3 regions of the Nocardia mangyaensis genome follow, and region 2 is predicted to be linked to each of the others. Evidence: riboswitches for the same ligand, from Rfam matches in the RefSeq annotation. Region 2 holds a riboswitch; each other region holds the start of a gene.
The links. Region 2 has a riboswitch for cobalamin ahead of BOX37_RS16805 (ABC transporter substrate-binding protein). Riboswitches for the same ligand answer to the same signal wherever they lie in the genome.

Region 1: another riboswitch for cobalamin. It lies ahead of BOX37_RS01975 (CbtB domain-containing protein); the one in region 2 lies ahead of BOX37_RS16805 (ABC transporter substrate-binding protein).
Region 3: another riboswitch for cobalamin. It lies ahead of metE (5-methyltetrahydropteroyltriglutamate--homocysteine S-methyltransferase); the one in region 2 lies ahead of BOX37_RS16805 (ABC transporter substrate-binding protein).

The regions. Positions count from the first base shown of each region.
Region 1 is NZ_CP018082.1:434,733-440,769, reverse strand. It holds gene BOX37_RS01995 (carbonic anhydrase) at 1-451, opposite strand, end outside; gene BOX37_RS01990 (HhH-GPD family protein) at 542-1,417, shown strand; gene BOX37_RS01985 (alpha/beta fold hydrolase) at 1,431-2,174, opposite strand; gene BOX37_RS01980 (antibiotic biosynthesis monooxygenase family protein) at 2,285-2,608, shown strand; cobalamin riboswitch at 2,646-2,798, shown strand; gene BOX37_RS01975 (CbtB domain-containing protein) at 2,831-3,031, shown strand; gene BOX37_RS01970 (CbtA family protein) at 3,022-3,804, shown strand; gene BOX37_RS01965 (hypothetical protein) at 3,841-4,308, shown strand; gene BOX37_RS01960 (OsmC family peroxiredoxin) at 4,348-4,785, opposite strand; gene BOX37_RS01955 (SRPBCC family protein) at 4,848-5,294, opposite strand; gene BOX37_RS01950 (sensor histidine kinase) at 5,571-6,037, shown strand, end outside.
Region 2 is NZ_CP018082.1:3,721,779-3,727,815, reverse strand. It holds gene BOX37_RS16815 (glucosyl-3-phosphoglycerate synthase) at 1-516, opposite strand, end outside; gene BOX37_RS16810 (TerD family protein) at 751-2,172, shown strand; cobalamin riboswitch at 2,218-2,414, shown strand; gene BOX37_RS16805 (ABC transporter substrate-binding protein) at 2,443-3,480, shown strand; gene BOX37_RS16800 (FecCD family ABC transporter permease) at 3,477-4,475, shown strand; gene BOX37_RS16795 (FecCD family ABC transporter permease) at 4,472-5,539, shown strand; gene BOX37_RS16790 (ABC transporter ATP-binding protein) at 5,536-6,037, shown strand, end outside.
Region 3 is NZ_CP018082.1:4,859,315-4,865,351, forward strand. It holds gene BOX37_RS22095 (pyruvate carboxylase) at 1-2,646, opposite strand, end outside; cobalamin riboswitch at 2,924-3,132, shown strand; gene metE (5-methyltetrahydropteroyltriglutamate--homocysteine S-methyltransferase) at 3,280-5,544, shown strand; gene BOX37_RS22105 (short-chain fatty acyl-CoA regulator family protein) at 5,727-6,037, shown strand, end outside.

The DNA of each region.
Region 1 (6,037 bases), 3.3 Mb from region 2:
CGTCGATGGTGGTGAGCCCTTCACGGCGACCGATGAGGATCGACGGGGTGACCCGTTCGACCACGCTGCGGATGAAGCCGCCGGGGACCTCGCCGCCGTCGAGCGCATCGATGGTGGCTTTCACAGCGCCGCAGCTGTCGTGGCCGAGCACGACGATCAGCGGAACGTTGAGCACCTCGACGCCGTATTCGATCGAGCCGAGCACCGAGCTGTCGACCACATGACCCGCGGTGCGGACCACGAACATGTCGCCGAGGCCCTGGTCGAAGATCAGCTCGGCGGCGACTCGGGAGTCACCGCAGCCGAACAGGATCGCGTGGGGGTGCTGACCGCTGACGAGCTTGGCTCGGTCGGCGGCGCCCTGGCTAGGATGCAGCAGGGTGTCGTTGACGAAGCGCTCGTTGCCCTCGCGCAGCGACTTCCAGGCGCTTATCGGATTTGAACCAGGCATACCGACCATTGTGCACAGGCCGATGGTTACCAGCGAGTCCGCCGCGTTACGCGTCGGCAAAGAGAGCCTGGCTGAGGCGGAACGGAAACAGTGAGTATCGACGCGGACGTCCTCGTTGACTGGTTCACCGACACAGGGCGCGACCTGCCGTGGCGCGGCCCCGAAGCCAGCGCGTGGCACATCCTGATGAGCGAGATCATGCTGCAGCAGACTCCGGTGGTCCGGGTCGAGCCGATCTGGCGCGAGTGGGTGGCGCGCTGGCCGGTGCCCTCGGCGATGGCGGCCTCCTCGCAGGCCGAGGTGTTGCGCGCGTGGGGCAAGCTCGGCTATCCGCGACGGGCGCTGCGGTTGCACGAGTGCGCGCGGGTGCTGGCCACCGAACACGGCGACGAGGTCCCCACCGATGTCGACGTGCTGCTGAGCCTGCCCGGCATCGGCGCCTACACTGCCCGTGCGGTGGCCTGCTTCGCCTACGGTCAGCGAGTTCCCGTGGTGGACACCAATGTTCGACGGGTGGTCGCGCGGGCGGTGCACGGACGCGAGCCGGGCAATCCTGCCGCGCGCGATCTCGCCGAGACCGAGACGCTCCTGCCCACCGACGTACCGCACGCCGCGAAGTTCTCGGCGGCGTTGATGGAACTGGGCGCCCTGGTCTGCACGGCCCGCAATCCCCGCTGCGCACAGTGCCCACTGCCGAACTGCGCGTGGGTCGACGCGGGTCGTCCGGCAGCCGCGGTGGCCCGCAAGGTGCAGAAGTACGAGGGCACCGACCGCCAGGCGCGCGGACGGCTCCTCGACGTCCTGCGCGCGGCCAGCGGCCCCGTCGAGCAGATCCGCCTTGACCTGGCGTGGACCCGCGACCCCGGCCAACGCGCCCGCGCCCTCGACTCACTCCTCGTCGACGGCCTCATCGAGCAAACCGACGACGGCCTCTTCGCTCTCGCGGGCGAGGGCGGCGCGGATTGACCGAGGGCCGACGCTACGGGAGGACGCGGTTCAGAAAGCAGGTGACGTGCTCGAGGTATGCCTGGGGCTGTTCGTCGTGCACGAGGTGGCCGGCCCCCGCGATGCGCACGTACTCCGCGTCGGGATGGACCTCGGCCATGGTCCGCATCTGCCCCGGCGGGGTGATGGTGTGCTCGCCCTCGATGAGCAGGGCGGGCACCGTGAGCGACTTCCATTCGGTCCAGAAATCGCGGGTGCCCCACTCCTCGGAGATCGCGCGGAACGTGTCGACCGCGCCGTGGAGCCGGTAGCCGTCGGGGGCGCTGGTGAACGCGCGCAGGAAGTAGCGGCCCGCGACCGGGCCGAAGTAGTCGAGCATCGCCTGCTCGTCGGGGAACGGTTGAGGCCAGGAGTGGATGAGCGCGGCCCAGTGCGCGGCGGTGCGGCCGGTGAAATCGGGGGCGATGTCCTCGACGACGAGGGCACGCACCCGATCGGGGTGGGTGGCGGCGAAGACCCAACCGTGCAGCGCGCCCATCGAGTGCCCGACGATCACCATCGGTTCACCGATCTCGGCGGTGAGCTCGGCCAGATCGGCGACAAACGCCTCGGTCGTGAGCTCGGCGGGCGGGACGCGACCATGCCCGGCGGCATCGACGGTGTAGAGGTGCCCGTGCGCGCGCAGCCACGGCAACTGATCGGTCCAGGTGCGCGCGCTGCCCATCAAGCCGTGCAGGAGCAGGATCGGGGCGCCGGTGCCCCCTTCGTCGTACAACACCCTGCCGATTGTGCCGGAGAACGCGTGCTGTCCGGGTTGCTGATCTGCGTGCTCGACGCCTGTCAGGGCCGCGCGCCCCGCGCTCGAACGCGCGCAGATACTGTCGGGTCATGGCTGTTGTGAAGATCAATGCGATCGAGATTCCCGAAGGTGCCGGCCCGGAGCTGGAGAAGCGATTCGCCGCGCGTGCGCACGCGGTGGAGAACTCCCCCGGTTTCCTCGGTTTCCAGCTGCTGCGCCCGGTCGCCGGTGACAACCGGTATTTCGTGGTGACGCAGTGGGATTCCGAGGATTCCTTCGCCGCGTGGCGCGATGGTCCGGCGCGGGCGGCGCACGCCGGCAACGGTGGCGAGGGCGAGCGGCCCAAGCCGGTGTCGACCGGGGCCTCGCTGCTCGAGTTCGAGGTCGTCCTCGACGTCCCAGCCAAGGGCTGATAGCGGCGTTTCCGCTGGACACGCGCGCGGTCGTATTGACCAGACGCAGGGCGACTGTCACAGTTCGAGTGAACATACGCGAGGGTGCGCGGTAATCCGGTGTGAATCCGGAGCGGTCGCGCCACTGTCATCCACGTACCGGGTCCCCGGTGCCGGAGAGCCAGACACCGGCACCCGCGCACCACACTCGACCATGGGACGCGTATCCCTGAGGAGGACCGAATGGCCATCGCGCATTCACCCAGCCGGGACACCGGCCTCGACAACCTGGCAACCGTGCTCGTCACGGTCGGTGTCGTTCTGCTCGCTCTGCTCACGCTGTACCTGGTCGGTTTCGATCAGGGGGCCGTCTCGCGCAGCGGGATGTTCCTGCACGAGCTGATGCACGACGGACGTCATCTGCTGGGCGTCCCGTGCCACTGACCGATTCACTGAAGACCCTGCTGTTGCGCGGCCTGCTGGCCGGTCTGATCGCCGGCCTGCTGGCCGCCTCGGTGGGCTATTTCGTCGGCGAGCCCAGGATCGACGCCGCGATCGCCATCGAAGAGGCCGCCGCTCCGGCAGAGCACGGTCACGGCGAAGAAGAAGCCACCGGGGGGCACTCCCACGGCGACGAGGCGGAGGTCAGCCGGTCCGGGCAGAAGGCGGGCCAGTTCCTCGCGCTCGGTCTGGCCGGGATGGCATTCGGCGCGCTGTTCGCCCTGGCGATCAATCTCGCCCGGCGGTTCAGCACGCTCTCGGGACCACGATTGGTGTTGACCGGCGCGGTGCTCGCGTGGGCGGCGATCGTCGCGGTGCCCTTCTTCAAGTACCCGGCCAACCCACCCGCGGTGGGCGACCCGGACACCATCAACGATCGCACCTGGCTGTGGGTGGCCGCCGTCGTGCTCGGTCTGCTCGCGGTCACGGCCGGTGTCGCGGCCTACCGTGCGCTGGCGAGTCAGCTGGGCACAGTCCGGTTGATCGCGGGGGTGGCGGCGTTCGTGCTGGTCACCACGGTCGGCTACCTCGTGTTGCCCGGTGTGAACGAGGTGGCCGACGATTTTCCGGCGTCGCTGCTGTGGGAGTTCCGGGTGGCCTCGCTCGCGCAGACCGCCACACTGTGGGCGAGTCTGGGGCTGGCGTTCGCCGCGCTCACCGAATTCGCTTCTCGGCGTAGCACTCCGGTAGCAGAGCAGGTCGCTACCGCAGGGTGATCCTGAGGCGTATACGAGAAAGGCAGTGTCGGTGTCATGACCGACACTGCCTCTTCCGTTTCCGCTCCCGCTGTTCGCGCGATCCGCCCCCGCGCGGTGACCCTCGCGTTCGCCGGACTGGTGACCGCGCTCGGCGCCGGTGTCGCCGAGGGCCTGCTGCGCGCGGTGCGTGGCGGCGGCGAGTTCGGCGCCACCGCGACCGGGCTGTTGCCCCGGCTCGCGATCTATCTGGCCGTCGTCGGGGTGGCGCTGTACATGCTCAACGGCAGTCGCGTCGCGCGCGCGGTGCTGACCGTCGGTATCGGTGTGGTCGGCCTGGTCTCGCTGATCATCGAGCCGCTGGCAGTCGTGTTGTCGACCGACGATTTCGGCACGCTGTTCGCCGGGTACACCCCCGAGTCCACCGTGCTGGCGAGCCTGCGGGCCGTGCACGTCCTGGCCGTGGTGATCGCGATCCCGGCCATGTACACCCCGGCCGCCCATCGCTGGTTCACCCAGCGCTGATCGGGCACGCGCGAGACCGCACGCGTGCCCGGCGCCACATCAGATGATCTCGGCGTCCAGTTCCACCTCGGCGACACCGGCGAGCGCCTTGCTCACCGGGCAGCCGTGCTTGGCGGCGGTGGCCGCGGCGTAGAAGCCCTCGGCGCCGATGCCGGACGCGACGGCCCGCACGGTCAGCTTGATCTTGCTGATCCGGAAGCCGCCCTCGGGGTCAGGGCCCAGCGTCACGTCGGCGGTCACGTCCAGGCTCTCCGGCGTGCCGCCCGCGTTGGCGATCTCGGCCGAGAGCGCCATCGAGTAGCACGACGAGTGCGCGGCGGCGATCAGCTCCTCCGGGCTGGTCCCCTCGGCCGTGTCGGCCACGCGGCGCGGGAAGCTCACGTCGAACTTGCCGACGTTGGAGCTGACCAGTTCGACCTGGCCCGAGCCATCCTGCAGCCCGCCTGCCCACGTGGTTCGTGCACTACGAGTAGGCATTCACAATCCTTTCGCTTCGGGTGCGTGCGATCCGGTTACGAAGCTACTCGCGCACGCGCGGTTCATGGGGCGGCACTGGTGACCTCGTCGAGACGTTCCAGCATCTCGGGCCACACCTGCTGATGGAGGTCGCGTACGGCGGCGGTCGGAAATCCGGAGTGGCGCAACCGCAGCCGGATGCCGCGCGGCTGTTTGCGGAACTCCGCGGCGACCACGGTCTCGACGCCGTCGGTGGCGGCGGTGACCCAGGTGAACTCGATCCGGCGGTCCGGTTCCAGCGTCAGGATGCGGCCGTAGTGCGGATTGCGCTTGTCGGCCGAGCCGGTGTCGAAGTACAGCGGTTCGTTCACCACGGGACGCATCAGCACCGATCCGGGGACGGCCAGCCACAGGTCGAGGCCTTGGGTCCAGGCCGCGTAGAGCAGGCCGGGCGAGGCTTTCATCACGCGCTCGACCGTGAGCTCGTGCGGCCGCGTGGACAGGTCCGGGGGGCGAACTGGCTGGTCCATCAGCCGACTCTACCGGCCGTGACCGGGCGATCACCGCATCGGGTGTGCGACAGCGTCACTCGGGATCGGTGACGCGGGCCGACACGATGCCGCCGAGTTGCGCGCCTGCGTCTCGAGGCGACTTCGGCACTACGCGGCGCGGCGGACGGATCGACCGGCGATCGGTGGGCAAACCGGACGCGGTGCGCGGCGGCGGTCGCCGGGACCGGCGGGGCCGATCGGAATTCCGGGCGCAGGCCGACGCGGACGGCTGGTGCACGCAATAGGGTGAGAGAGGTGGGAGCGTCTGCGAAGTGGGAGCGTGGCTCGGTCGTTCAGGACTGGGGCCTGGCAGTGGTCGTCGCGGTGATCCAGGTCGTCGGTAGCGTCGGCGCGAACGAGCATCAGACCGGGGTGCGTTCGCTCGACGCGTTCGCGTACCTGTTGCTGCTCGCGGGTCCGATCGCGCTCGGATTTCGGCGCCTGCTACCCGAGCCGGTCCTGCTGGTGACCTTGCTCGCCGCGGTGACCTATGTGCTCGGCAACTACGGCTACGGCCCGATCCTGCTGTCCTCGGTGATCGCCTTCTTGACCGCGGCCGGTACCGGATCACGCTGGCGCACTTACCCGGTCGTCGCCTTCGGCTTTCTGATGATGGTGTGGCCGATCCCCGCGCTGCTCGGGCGGGAGACCGGGGTCTGGCCGGTGTTCGGGCTACTGGCGTGGACGGGGGTGCTCCTCGGGATCGCCGAGGGGGTGCGGCA
Region 2 (6,037 bases):
GATCTCGGCCAGCGCGGGTGCGAGCGCGGTGAGCAGGGGACGCGCCACGAGTTGGGTGATCCGGCCGCCGCCGTCGGCGTCGACGACGGACCCACTGGTCATCGGTCGCCGGTAGTAGCCCTTGACCAAGGCGATCTCGGGATCGTCGAACAATGGCTCGAGCAGCGCGGGCACGAACAGCGGACTGGGCTCGACCAGGTCGGCGTCGAGGAAGACCAGCACGTCACCGGTACACACCGCCAGTGATCGCCACAGCACCTCGCCCTTCCCTGGCCGCGGGGTGATCTCGGGCAAAGCCTCCTGGCTGGTGAACACGGACGCCCCGGCCGCCCGCGCCCGGGCGACGGTGCGGTCGGTGGAGCCCGCGTCCAGCACGAGCAGTTCGTCGACGAGCTCGCCGAGCAGCGGCCGGACCGAGGCGACCACCCCGGCGACGGTGTCCTCGTCGTCGTGCGCCGGGACGATCACCGAGACCCGGCGACCCAGCTTGCGGTCGATCAGCGCACGGACGTCCATGCCACCCAGTGAACGACACACCGGGCTGCACCGCTACCGCTGCGCGTCGACGCTGTGATCATGGCCAACCGGCGAGCGAGCCCCGCTGGCCATCGGGACAAGCGCGCGGACATCGCGCGCCGGATGCGTGACGCGGCGTGGCGTCGCGTCACGCCGGGTACGGTAGGAGCGGAGTCGCCCCGGTGTCCATCCTCGGGCGCGACGGTCGGCGGACGGATGGGGTAGGAGCACGTCATGAGCCAGACAGCGGCAACCGTCGGCGAGGTGGCCAAGGGGTCGAAGACCGATCTGGTCGATGGTCGGTACACGGTGCGGCTCGACCTCGCCGCTCCGGCGGGGGCGGTGGACGTCTCCGCGGTGCTGGTGACCGCGGACGGCAAGGTCCGCTCGGACGCCGATTTCGTGTTCTTCAACAATCCCTCGGCGCCCGGCGTGCAGATGGAATCCGATGCTGTTGTCTCGGTGGATCTTTCGGCGTTGCCGGCCGACATTCATCGGGTCGTGATCGCGGGTAGCACCGAGGCGCAGGGCATTCGGTTCGGTGAGGTCACCGGGTTGCGGATCTCGATCGCCGGTGCGAGCCAGTCGTTGACCTTCGTGCCGCCGGGCCTGGACACCGAGACGGTGCTGCAGGCCGTGGCGCTGTACCGCCGGGGGAGCGGGTGGCGTCTCGACGCGGTCGGACAGGGGTACAGCGCGGGGCTCGCCGCTTTCGCGACCGAGCACGGGATCTCCGTCGAGGAGGAACCCGCCGAGGCCACCGCGCCGTCACCGCAACCTGCTGCGCCGCAACACCCCGTGCCACCGCAGCCTGTCGGTGCGCCGCAACACCCCGGTCAGCCGCCCCGGTACGGCGCGCAGCAGCAAGCGCACGCCGCGGCGCCACATCAGGTTCCGCCTGCGTCGGCGCCCGCGATCGACCTCCGCAAGGTCGATGTCGTCCTCACCAAGGATTCGCCGAGCCGCCGCGCCAGCATCGACCTGCGCAAGGGCGACCCCGGCTACGTCCTCACCGTCGGCCTCGAATGGGACGGTCGCGGTGCGAAGTACGACCAGCACGGCCGCGTCACCCAGTTCGGCACCGGTGACCTCGACGTGTACTTCTTCTGCCGCAACGAGATCACCGGCGACTACGTCGTGATCAGCGGTGAGAAGGGCCACCAGGGCGACCTGAACACCTGGCCGTTCATGCACCACCAGGGCGACAGCCGCGGCCCCGGCGCCAACAACCTGCCCGCCACCGAGCAGGTGATCGTGCGCCCCACCGAGAACGGCGACCTGCTGCTCAACGTCTACCAGTCCGTCGACAACGGCGCGGGCGCCATCGACAAGTTCGGCAACCCTCGCGTCCGCGTCCGCTACGGCCGCCCCGGCCCCGACGGCCTGCCCGGTCCCGATGCCGACCAGATCACCGTCGTGATCGGCAACGGCAAGAACTCCTTCTGGGCCACCGTCGCCCATATCGATGTCCGCGAGGGCATCCTCACCGTCGACGGCACCGTGCAGTACAGCCGGGCCTTCAGTGAGCGCATGCCGGTCCTCGACACGGCGGGCAACTGGGTCCGCTCCGCCAAGAACGGACCCGTGGGCCGCAGCAAGAAGAGCAACGGCCTCGGGCTCAGCAGCTATTCCGGCCGCTGCCCCGACCCTCGCTGATCGGGCGATGCCCCGGGGGAAGACGACTGTCCAGTTGTGATCTTGGTACAGTCGTCGAGCCGTGGTGTTCGGGAAATCGGTGTGAAACCGGTGCGGCCCTCGCCACTGTGATCGGGAGCGACGGATCGATCCGGCCGAGAAGATGTCGGCCGGAGCCACTGGGGCACAGGTGCCCTGGGAAGGTGGATCCGTCGCGTGACCATCCCGTCAGCCAGGAGACCGGCCACGGCCCCGTAGTACCCATTCCACGAGGACCTGGAAGGCCGTCACTTGACCCCCTCTGTTTTCGCGCGCCTGCGTACCAGCGCGCTGATCGCCTGCGCGATCGTCGTCACCGGGTGCGGTGTGCAGCCCAGCCCCGCAGCCACCGGCGCAGACGCCGTGACCCGCGCCAACTGCGGGATCGACATCACCGTCGACGCACCCCCGCAGCGCATCTACGCCGCCTACCAGCCCTCGATCGAGATCGCGCACGCCCTCGGCGTCACCGACCGGCTCGTGGGGACCGCGTACCTCGACTCCACGGTGCTGCCCGAGTACGAGGCCGCGCAGGCGAAGTCCGCCTACGTCGAGAAGCTGCCGAGTCGCGACGAACTGCTCGCCCAGAACCCGGATTTCGTGCTGTCGGGATTCAACGGAGTATTCGCCCGGTCGGCGCAGAACAGCGTCGGCACCCGCGCGAGCCTGCACGATCTCGGTGTCCGGACCTGGGTCGTGAGCCCGCTGTGCCCCAGCGCGGACGGACTCGCCGACGAGGCGATCGACCCCTCGACCGTGCGCTTCGAGAATGTCTACGCGGACCTGCGTGACCTCGGCGCGCTGTGGGCCGTCTCCGAACGTGCCGACGAAGTGGTCGCTGAGCTCAGCGACCGCATCGCCGCGGTCAGCGCGACCGTGGCGAACGCGCCGCGCCCCCGGGTCGCTGTCGTGACGCCCAAGGACGACGGTTCCTACACCGCGGCCGGTGGCATCGACTTCATCACCCAGATCATCGAGGCCGCCGGCGGCGTGAACGCCTTCGCCGATCTCACCGAGCGCCGCAATGTGCAGATCGGTGCCGAGGAACTCATCGCCCGCGATCCCGACATCATCCTCACCAGCGCTTGCTGCAAGGCCACCTACACCCGCGCCGACGGGCAGCCGCAGGTCGACAAGATCGTCGGCAACCCGGCCTTCGCGAATCTGACCGCCGTGCGCAACGGCGTGGTCCACCCCTTCCTGTTCGCGGACCGGGCCGCCGGTGTGCGGATCGCGCACGCGACCGAGCTGGTCGCCGAGCTGATTCACCCCGATCTGTTCGATCGGTGACCCGCGCCGTTCGCGGCACCGGCCTGATCGTCGCCGGTGCCGCGCTCGCCGGTGCCTGTGTCGCCTCGATCCTGATCGGCTCGCACCCGCTCACCCTCGATCAGGCGATCGCGGCGTTCACCGACTTCCGCGGCACCGACAGCGACCGGATCGTGCGCTACATCAGGCTGCCGAGAACGATCGCGGGACTGCTCGCGGGTGTCGCACTCGCGCTGGCGGGCACCGTGATGCAGGGGCTGACCCGCAATCCACTCGCCGGGCCCGGCCTGCTCGGCATCAACGCCGGCGCCTCGTTGGCCATCGTGCTCGCCATGGGCGTGCTCGGCCTGACCGCGCCGACCGGGTTCATCTGGTTCGCCTTCCTCGGTGCGGCGGTCGCGGCCGCGTTCGTCTACGTGCTCGGGTCGTTGGGATTCGGGGGCGCGACGCCGGTGAAGCTGGCCCTGGCCGGTGCCGCGTTCACCGCACTGTGCGGATCGATCACCACCGCGATCACCCTGCTGGATCGGACCACGTTCGACAATTTCCGGTTCTGGGTGGTCGGATCGCTGACCAGGGCCGATGTCGAATCCGTGTGGCGGGTCGCCCCGTTCGTCGCCGTCGGTGCGGTCCTGGCCGTCGCGGTGGCACGACCGTTGAACGCGATCGCCATCGGGGACGATCTCGCCCGCACACTCGGCACCCGCCTGGTCGCGGTGCGGGCCACCGGCGCGGCCGGTGTCGTGCTGCTCGCCGGGTCGGCCGTGGCGATCGCCGGGCCGGTCGCGTTCGTCGGACTGGTGGTTCCGCACATCGCGCGCGCCTTCGCCGGGCACGACTATCGGGGGGTGCTCGTCTGGTCGGCGATCCTCGGGCCCACCCTGCTGTTGCTCGCCGACATCCTCGGCCGCGTCCTCGCGCAGCCCCAGGAGATCCAGGTCGGCATCATCACCGCGTTCGCCGGATCGCCGTTCTTGCTCTATCTCGTGCGCAATCGGAAGGTGGCGACGCTGTGACCCTCGCCGAACGTGGCGTGCTGCCCAGCGGCACGCTGCTGCTGCGAACGCCCGGGCGCCGCGTCGTCATCCGGGCCCAGCGGCGATCCCTGCTGCTCACGGTGCTGCTCACGGCGGCGGCATCGGCCGTGGCGGCCTGGTCGCTCACCGTCGGCCACTATCCGCTCACGGCCGCGGACGTGCTGCGGGTCCTCGCGGGTGGCGGCACGCTCATCGAATACGACGTGGTCGTCAGCGATCGGTTGCCCCGCGTGCTCACCGGGCTGTGCACCGGCGCCGCCTTCGCCATCTCCGGGGCGATCCTGCAGCGGATCGCCACGAATCCCCTGGTCAGCCCGGAGATCATCGGCATCAACGCGGGTGCTTCGCTGGGCGCCCTGGTGGTGAGCGTGCTGCTCGGCGGCTCCGGCCTCGGGCTCGTCGGCGGTGCGCTGGCCGGCGCGTTCGCCGCCATGGCGCTGATCCTTCTGGTGGCGACCAAGGACGGTCTGGACGGCTACCGGCTCGTTCTCGTCGGCATCGGGGTGACGGCAATGTTGACCTCGGCCATCGCGTTCATCCTGACCAGAGCCAATGTCTACCAGGCGCATACGGCAGCCCTGTGGCTCACCGGTAGTCTCGCCAATCGCGACTGGACGCACGTCGGGTTCGGCCTCGCGGCGCTGGGCATCGTCGCTGCGCCGCTGATCGTGTTCGCGCGCTCGCTGCCGCTGCTCGAACTGGGCGACGAGCTGGCGAATTCGCTGTCGGGCAGGCGCGGTCCGCATCGCATCACGCTGATCGTCATCGCCGCGACGGCCGCTGCCCTGGCCACCGCCGCGGCCGGACCCATCGCCTTCGTAGCGCTGGTGGCGCCGCAGATCGTGCGGCGGTTGCTCGCCGAACGCGGCGCCGGACTCGCCCCGGCCGCAGCCGCGGGCGCACTCCTGGTCGTCTCCGCCGACCTGGCCGCGCGCCGGCTCTTCCCGGCGGAACTGCCGGTCGGCGTGGTGACCGCGCTGCTCGGCGCGCCCGTCCTCGTCTACCTCCTCGCTCGCGCAACTCGAATCGGACACGCTGGATGACCGCACATCTCACCACCGAGGGACTCGCACTCGCCTATGGCGACACGGCGATCGTCACCGACGCCACCATCGACTTCCCCGTCGGCCAGATCACCGTCATCGTCGGTCGCAACGGCTGCGGCAAATCGACGCTGCTGCGCGGCCTCGCCCGGCTGATCCCGCCGAGCGCGGGCGCGGTGCTGCTCGACGGCACCGACATCGCGCCCCGTTCGGCGCGCACCGTGGCGCGCCGACTCGGCATGTTGCCCCAACAGCCCATCGCACCCGACGGCATCACCGTGGGCGAACTCGTCGCCCGCGGCAGACATCCCCACCAGCGCTGGTTCCAACAGTGGTCGGCCCAGGACGAGAAGGCTGTCAGTGCCGCATTGACAGCCACCGACACCCTCGACCTCATCGACCGCACCCTCGACCAGCTCTCGGGTGGACAGAAGCAGCGGGTGTGGCTCGCCCTCGCGATCGCTCAGGAACCGGAGGTGATGCTCCTGGACGAACCGA
Region 3 (6,037 bases), 1.1 Mb from region 2:
CCCGACCAGGGCCAGCGCGAGGTCGCCGACAACCTTCGACGACGGGGTCACCTTGATCAGACGCCCCAGAAGCCGGTCGGCGGCAGCGTATTTCGCCTCGACCTCCTCGAACCGGTCGCCCAAGCCGAGCGCGATCGCCTGCTGGCGCAGATTCGACAGCTGACCACCCGGAATCTCATGGGTGTATACCCGGCCGGTCGGTGCGGGCAGGCCGGATTCGAACGGCGCGTAGACCTTTCGCAGCGCTTCCCAGTACGGCTCCAGATCGCACACGTTCTGCAGATTCAGACCGGTGTCGTGTTCGGTGTGCGCGGCCGCGGCCACGATCGCCGACAGAGCGGGTTGCGAAGTGGTGCCCGCCATGGCCGCCGACGCGCCGTCGACCGCGTCCGCACCGGCCTGCCAGGCGGCGAGGTACGTCGCCAGCTGTCCACCGGGAGTGTCGTGGGTGTGCACGTGAACCGGCAGATCGAAGTTGCTGCGCAGCGCGGTCACGAGTTTCGCGGCGGCGGGGGCACGCAGCAGGCCCGCCATGTCCTTGATGGCCAGGACATGGGCGCCCGCGTCGACGATCTGCTCGGCCAGCTTCAGGTAGTAGTCGAGGGTGTACAGCGACTCGTCCGGGTTCATCAGGTCACCGGTGTAGCTGAGCGCGACTTCCGCCACGGCGGTGCCGGTTTCTCGAACCGCTTCGATCGCGGGCCGCATCTGGTCGACATTGTTGAGCGCGTCGAAGATCCGGAAGATGTCGATACCGGTCGCGGTCGCCTCGGCAACGAAAGCACGCGTGACCTGCTCAGGGTAGGGCGTGTAGCCGACCGTGTTGCGCCCCCGCAACAGCATCTGCAAGCAGATGTTCGGCACCGCTTCGCGCAGGGCCGCGAGCCGCTCCCACGGGTCCTCGTGCAGGAAGCGCAGTGCCACATCGTAGGTCGCACCACCCCACGCCTCGATCGAGAGCAGTTCGGGCGTCAGGCGCGCCACATGACCGGCAACGCCGAGCAGACCGTTGGTCCGCACGCGGGTGGCCAGCAGTGACTGATGCGCATCACGAAAGGTCGTGTCGGTGACGCCGAGTGCCTTCTGTTCACGCAACGAGCGCGCGAAGCCCTCCGGACCCAACTCGAGCAGCCGCTGACGCGACCCGGCGGGCGGCGGCACCGTCAGGTCGAGCGCGGGCAGTTTGTCATAGGGGTACACCGTCGTCGGCCGGTCACCGTGCGGCTTGTTGACGGTGACATCGGCCAGGTAGCTCAGAATCTTGGTGCCACGGTCGGCCGAGCCACGCGAGGTGAGCAGTTGCGGGCGCTCGTCGATGAACGACGTGGTCACCCGGCCTGCCTGGAAATCGGGATCGTCGAGCACCGACAGCAGGAACGGGATGTTGGTCGTGACGCCGCGGATCCGGAACTCCGCCAGCGCCCGGCGGGCCCGGGCGGCCGCCGCGGGCAGGTCGCGACCGCGGCAGGTGAGCTTCACCAGCATCGAGTCGAAGTAGGCGCCGATCTCCGCGCCCAGGTTCGCGCCACCGTCGAGGCGGATACCCGCGCCGCCGGGGGTGCGGTAGGCGGTGATGCGGCCGGTGTCGGGGCGGAAACCGTTGGCGGGGTCCTCGGTGGTGATCCGGCACTGCAGCGCCGCGCCGCGGATGGCGACCGTGTCCTGGCTCAAGCCGAGGTCGGCCAGGGTCTCCCCGGCGGCGATGCGCAGCTGGGACTGGACGAGGTCGACGTCGGTGATCTCCTCGGTGACCGTGTGCTCGACCTGGATGCGCGGATTCATCTCGATGAAGACGTGGTTGCCGCGCTCGTCGAGCAGGAACTCCACCGTGCCCGCGTTGATGTAGCCGATCTGGCGGGCGAAGGCCACCGCGTCGGCGCAGATGCGCGTCCGCAGTGCGGGATCCAGGTTCGGCGCGGGCGCGAGTTCGATCACCTTCTGGTGGCGGCGCTGCAGGGAGCAGTCCCGCTCGAACAGGTGCATCACATTGCCGTGCTGGTCGGCCAGGATCTGCACCTCGATGTGGCGCGGATTCACCACCGCCTGTTCGAGGAAGACCGTGGGATCGCCGAAGGCCGACTCGGCTTCCCGCGAAGCGGCCTCGATCGACTCGCGCAGCTGCTCGGGGGCGGCGACCCGGCGCATACCGCGTCCACCGCCACCGGCGACCGCCTTGACGAAGATCGGGTACTCGAGCTCGGCGGAGGCCGCGAGCAGCTCCTCGATGTCGGCCGAGGGCTCGCTGGACTTCAACACCGGCAGCCCGGCAGCCCGTGCCGCCTCGATCGCGGTGGCCTTGTTGCCGGCCATCTCCAGCACCTCGGCGGTGGGCCCGATGAAGGTGATGCCCTCGCGCGCGCACGCCGCGGCCAGGTCGGGGTTCTCCGACAGGAAGCCGTAGCCGGGGTAGATCGCGTCGGCGCCCGCGCTCTTGGCCGCGTCGATGATCGCCTCGATCGAGAGATAGGCCCGGACCGGATGGCCCTGCTCGCCGATCTGATAGGACTCCGCCGCCTTCAGCCGGTGCACCGAATTGCGGTCTTCGTACGGAAACACCGCGACGGTTCCGATGCCTAGTTCGTAGGCTGCACGGAAGGCGCGGATGGCGATCTCGCCGCGATTGGCGACCAAGACTTTCGAGAACATTGGCCTACGGTACCCGGCCCCGAACCGCCGGTTCACCAGCAAGGTGGCTTCGTCGTATTCTTCACAGCGCACACCCGCCCACCTGCGAAGTTGCGTTCATCGGACCGTCACATCTCACCGTTTCGAGCCCTTGCCGGTGCGTGCTCGCGCGACCGGGGCAATCCGCAGGTCACGGCACTGCCCCAGACGCACCGGTCATCCTCGGCCCGGCGAGGCCCTATGCTGAGAGGTGCAGCTGGTTCGCCTGCGCGGTGGAAGAGTCGGAGCCCCGACCTCCCGCGCCGGTGTCGAAGCCCGCACCGGATTCCCGGTGCCGGGTGAGAGGGAACCCGGTGAGAATCCGGGACTGTCCCGCAGCGGTATGCAGGAACGACCGCCGTCATCACGCACTGGGCCGCAGGCTTGGGAAGCGACGGCCAGTAGGTCGGTCGAGCACAACGACCGGTGCCCGCGAGTCCGAAGACCTGCCGACTGTGCCGGATACGCCGTATCCGGCGGCCACCGCCTCGTGGATCGGGCGCGCGGACCACCAGCAGACCTGCCGCCACGTGTCGCACGCGTCGAGTGGACGGTCCGGCGGTTGGCGTCTGCCCGCATGGTGGCGGCCGTCCATACCGCACTGGAGAAACTTCCGTGACTGTTTCGCACACTCCTTTCACCGCCACGGTTCTCGGTCTGCCCCGGGTGGGCCCGAACCGAGAGCTCAAGCGCGCCATCGAGGCCTACTGGGCCGGTCGCGCCGACGCCGGGCACCTGCACACCGTCGGCCGTGCACTGCGACGCGCGCAGTTGCTCGAGCTGCGGGCCGCCGGCCTGGACTCGGTGCCGGTCGGCACCTTCTCCTACTACGACCAGGTGCTCGACACCGCCGTGCTGCTCGGCGCGTTGCCGCGGCGCGTCGCCGGAATCGCCGATCCGCTGGACCGCTACTTCGCGGCCGCACGCGGCACCGACACCGTGGCCCCGCTCGAGATGACCAAGTGGTTCGACACCAACTACCACTACCTGGTGCCCGAGATCGACGCCGAGACGGTCTTCTCGCTGCACCCGGACAAGCTGCTGGCCGAGCTGGCCGAGGCGATCGAGCTCGGTGTCGCGGCCCGCCCGGTGGTGGTCGGCCCGCTCACCTTCCTGAAGCTGGCCAAGGCTGCCGACGGCGCGGCGCTGGACCGTCTGCCCGAGCTGGTCGCCCTCTATCGCGACCTGCTCACCCGGCTCGCCGACGCGGGCGCGCAGTGGGTCCAGTTCGACGAGCCGGTGCTGGTCACCGACCTCACCGAGACCGAGATCGCGCTGGTCCGCGAGACCTACACCGAGCTGTCGAGCGGCGAGCGGCGTCCGGCGATCCTGGTCGCCACCTATTTCGGCCACCCCGACGGCGCGCTCGGCGCCCTCGCCGACACCGCCATCGAAGGTGTCGCGGTCGACTTCACCGCGGGTACGCAGGTCGGTGACCTCGCGGTGCTGCCCGCGCTGGCGACCAAGCTGGTCGTGGGCGGCGTCGTCGACGGCCGCAACATCTGGCGCACCGATCTGGACGCCGCGCTGGGCACGCTGGGCACCCTGCTGGGCAGCGCCGGTTCGGTCGCCGTGTCCAGCTCGTCCTCGCTGCTGCACGTGCCGTACTCGCTGGACCCCGAGACCGAGCTCGACGAGCGGCTGCGCTCGTGGCTGGCCTTCGGCGCCGAGAAGGTCGCCGAAGTGCGCCTGCTCGCCACCGCCCTCACCACGGGCACCGACGCGGTCGCCGCCGAGCTGGCCGCCGCGCGCGCTGCCGCCGAGTCGCGGCGCACCGATCCACGCCTGCACGACGAGCGGGTCCGCACCCGGCTGGCCGCCCTCGACGAGCGCGACCTCAACCGGCTGCCCGCCGACGAGCGGCGCGCGCTGCAGCGCGACCACCTCGACCTGCCGGTGCTGCCGACCACCACGATCGGCTCCTACCCGCAGACCTCGGCGATCCGCCTGGCGCGCGCCGCGCTACGCAAGGGCGAGATCGACGAGGCCGAGTACGTGCGCCGGATGCAGGCCGAGATCGCCGACGTGATCGCCCTGCAGGAGAAGCTGGGTCTGGACGTGCTGGTGCACGGCGAGCCCGAGCGCAACGACATGGTGCAGTACTTCGCCGAGCTGCTCGACGGCTTCGCCGCCACCGACAACGGCTGGGTGCAGTCCTACGGCACCCGGTGCGTGCGCCCGCCGATCCTGTTCGGGGATGTCTCGCGGCCCGAGCCGATGACGCTGTCGTGGATCGGCTACGCCCAGTCGCTGACCACCAAGCCCGTCAAGGGCATGCTCACCGGCCCGGTGACCATCCTGGCCTGGTCGTTCGTGCGTGACGACCAGCCCCTCGGTGACTCGGCCCGCCAGGTCGCCCTCGCCATCCGCGACGAGACCGTGGACCTGGAAGCCCAGGGCACCAGGGTCATCCAGGTCGACGAGCCCGCCCTGCGCGAGCTGCTGCCGCTGCGCGCGGCCGACCAGCCCGCCTACCTCCGGTGGTCGGTGGATTCGTTCCGCCTGGCCACCGCCGGGGTCGCGGACACCACCCAGGTGCACACCCACCTGTGCTATTCGGAGTTCGGCGAGGTCATCTCGGCCATCGCGGGCCTGGACGCCGATGTCACCTCGATCGAGGCGGCCCGTTCGCACATGGAGGTCCTCGACGACCTGAACGCGGCGGGTTTCGCGCTCGGCGTCGGTCCCGGCGTCTACGACATCCACTCCCCGCGGGTGCCCTCGGTGGAGGAGATCACCATCTCGCTGTCGGCGGCGCTGAAAGCGGTTCCGGCCGAGCGTCTCTGGGTGAACCCGGACTGCGGGCTGAAGACCCGCGGCCCGGTCGAGGTCGAGGCCTCGCTGCGTAATCTGGTGACCGCCGCGGCCGCGCTGCGCTGATCATCGCCGTGACTGCCCGGGACGGTGTCGCTCCTGTCCTGGGCAGTCACTGTTCGGCGCCAGGCTCTTCGCACGTTACGCACCAGTAGTTACAGATAGAATCCCTTGCAGGACTAGGGTTCTGCACAGACAATCGCGACTTTCAGCGAACATTGCGAACCAGCCGCGTTAGGATCTTCGACGTGCGAAAGATGTACGCGGGGGCCAGGCTGCGACGGCTGCGCGAGGAACGGCGAATGACGCAAGCCGCGCTCGCGAAGTCACTGGATCTCTCGCCAAGTTATCTCAATCAGCTCGAACGCGATCAGCGGCCGCTCACCATTCCGGTACTGCTGAAACTCAATTCGACCTTCGATCTCGATGTCCAGTTCTTCGCCGCCGACTCCGATGCCCGCCTGGTCTCGGACCTGCACGAGGTGCTGGTGGAAGCCGCGGGCGGCGGCGACACCGCGCCGATCACCGAGGTCGAGGAACTGGCGACCCGCCTGCCGGA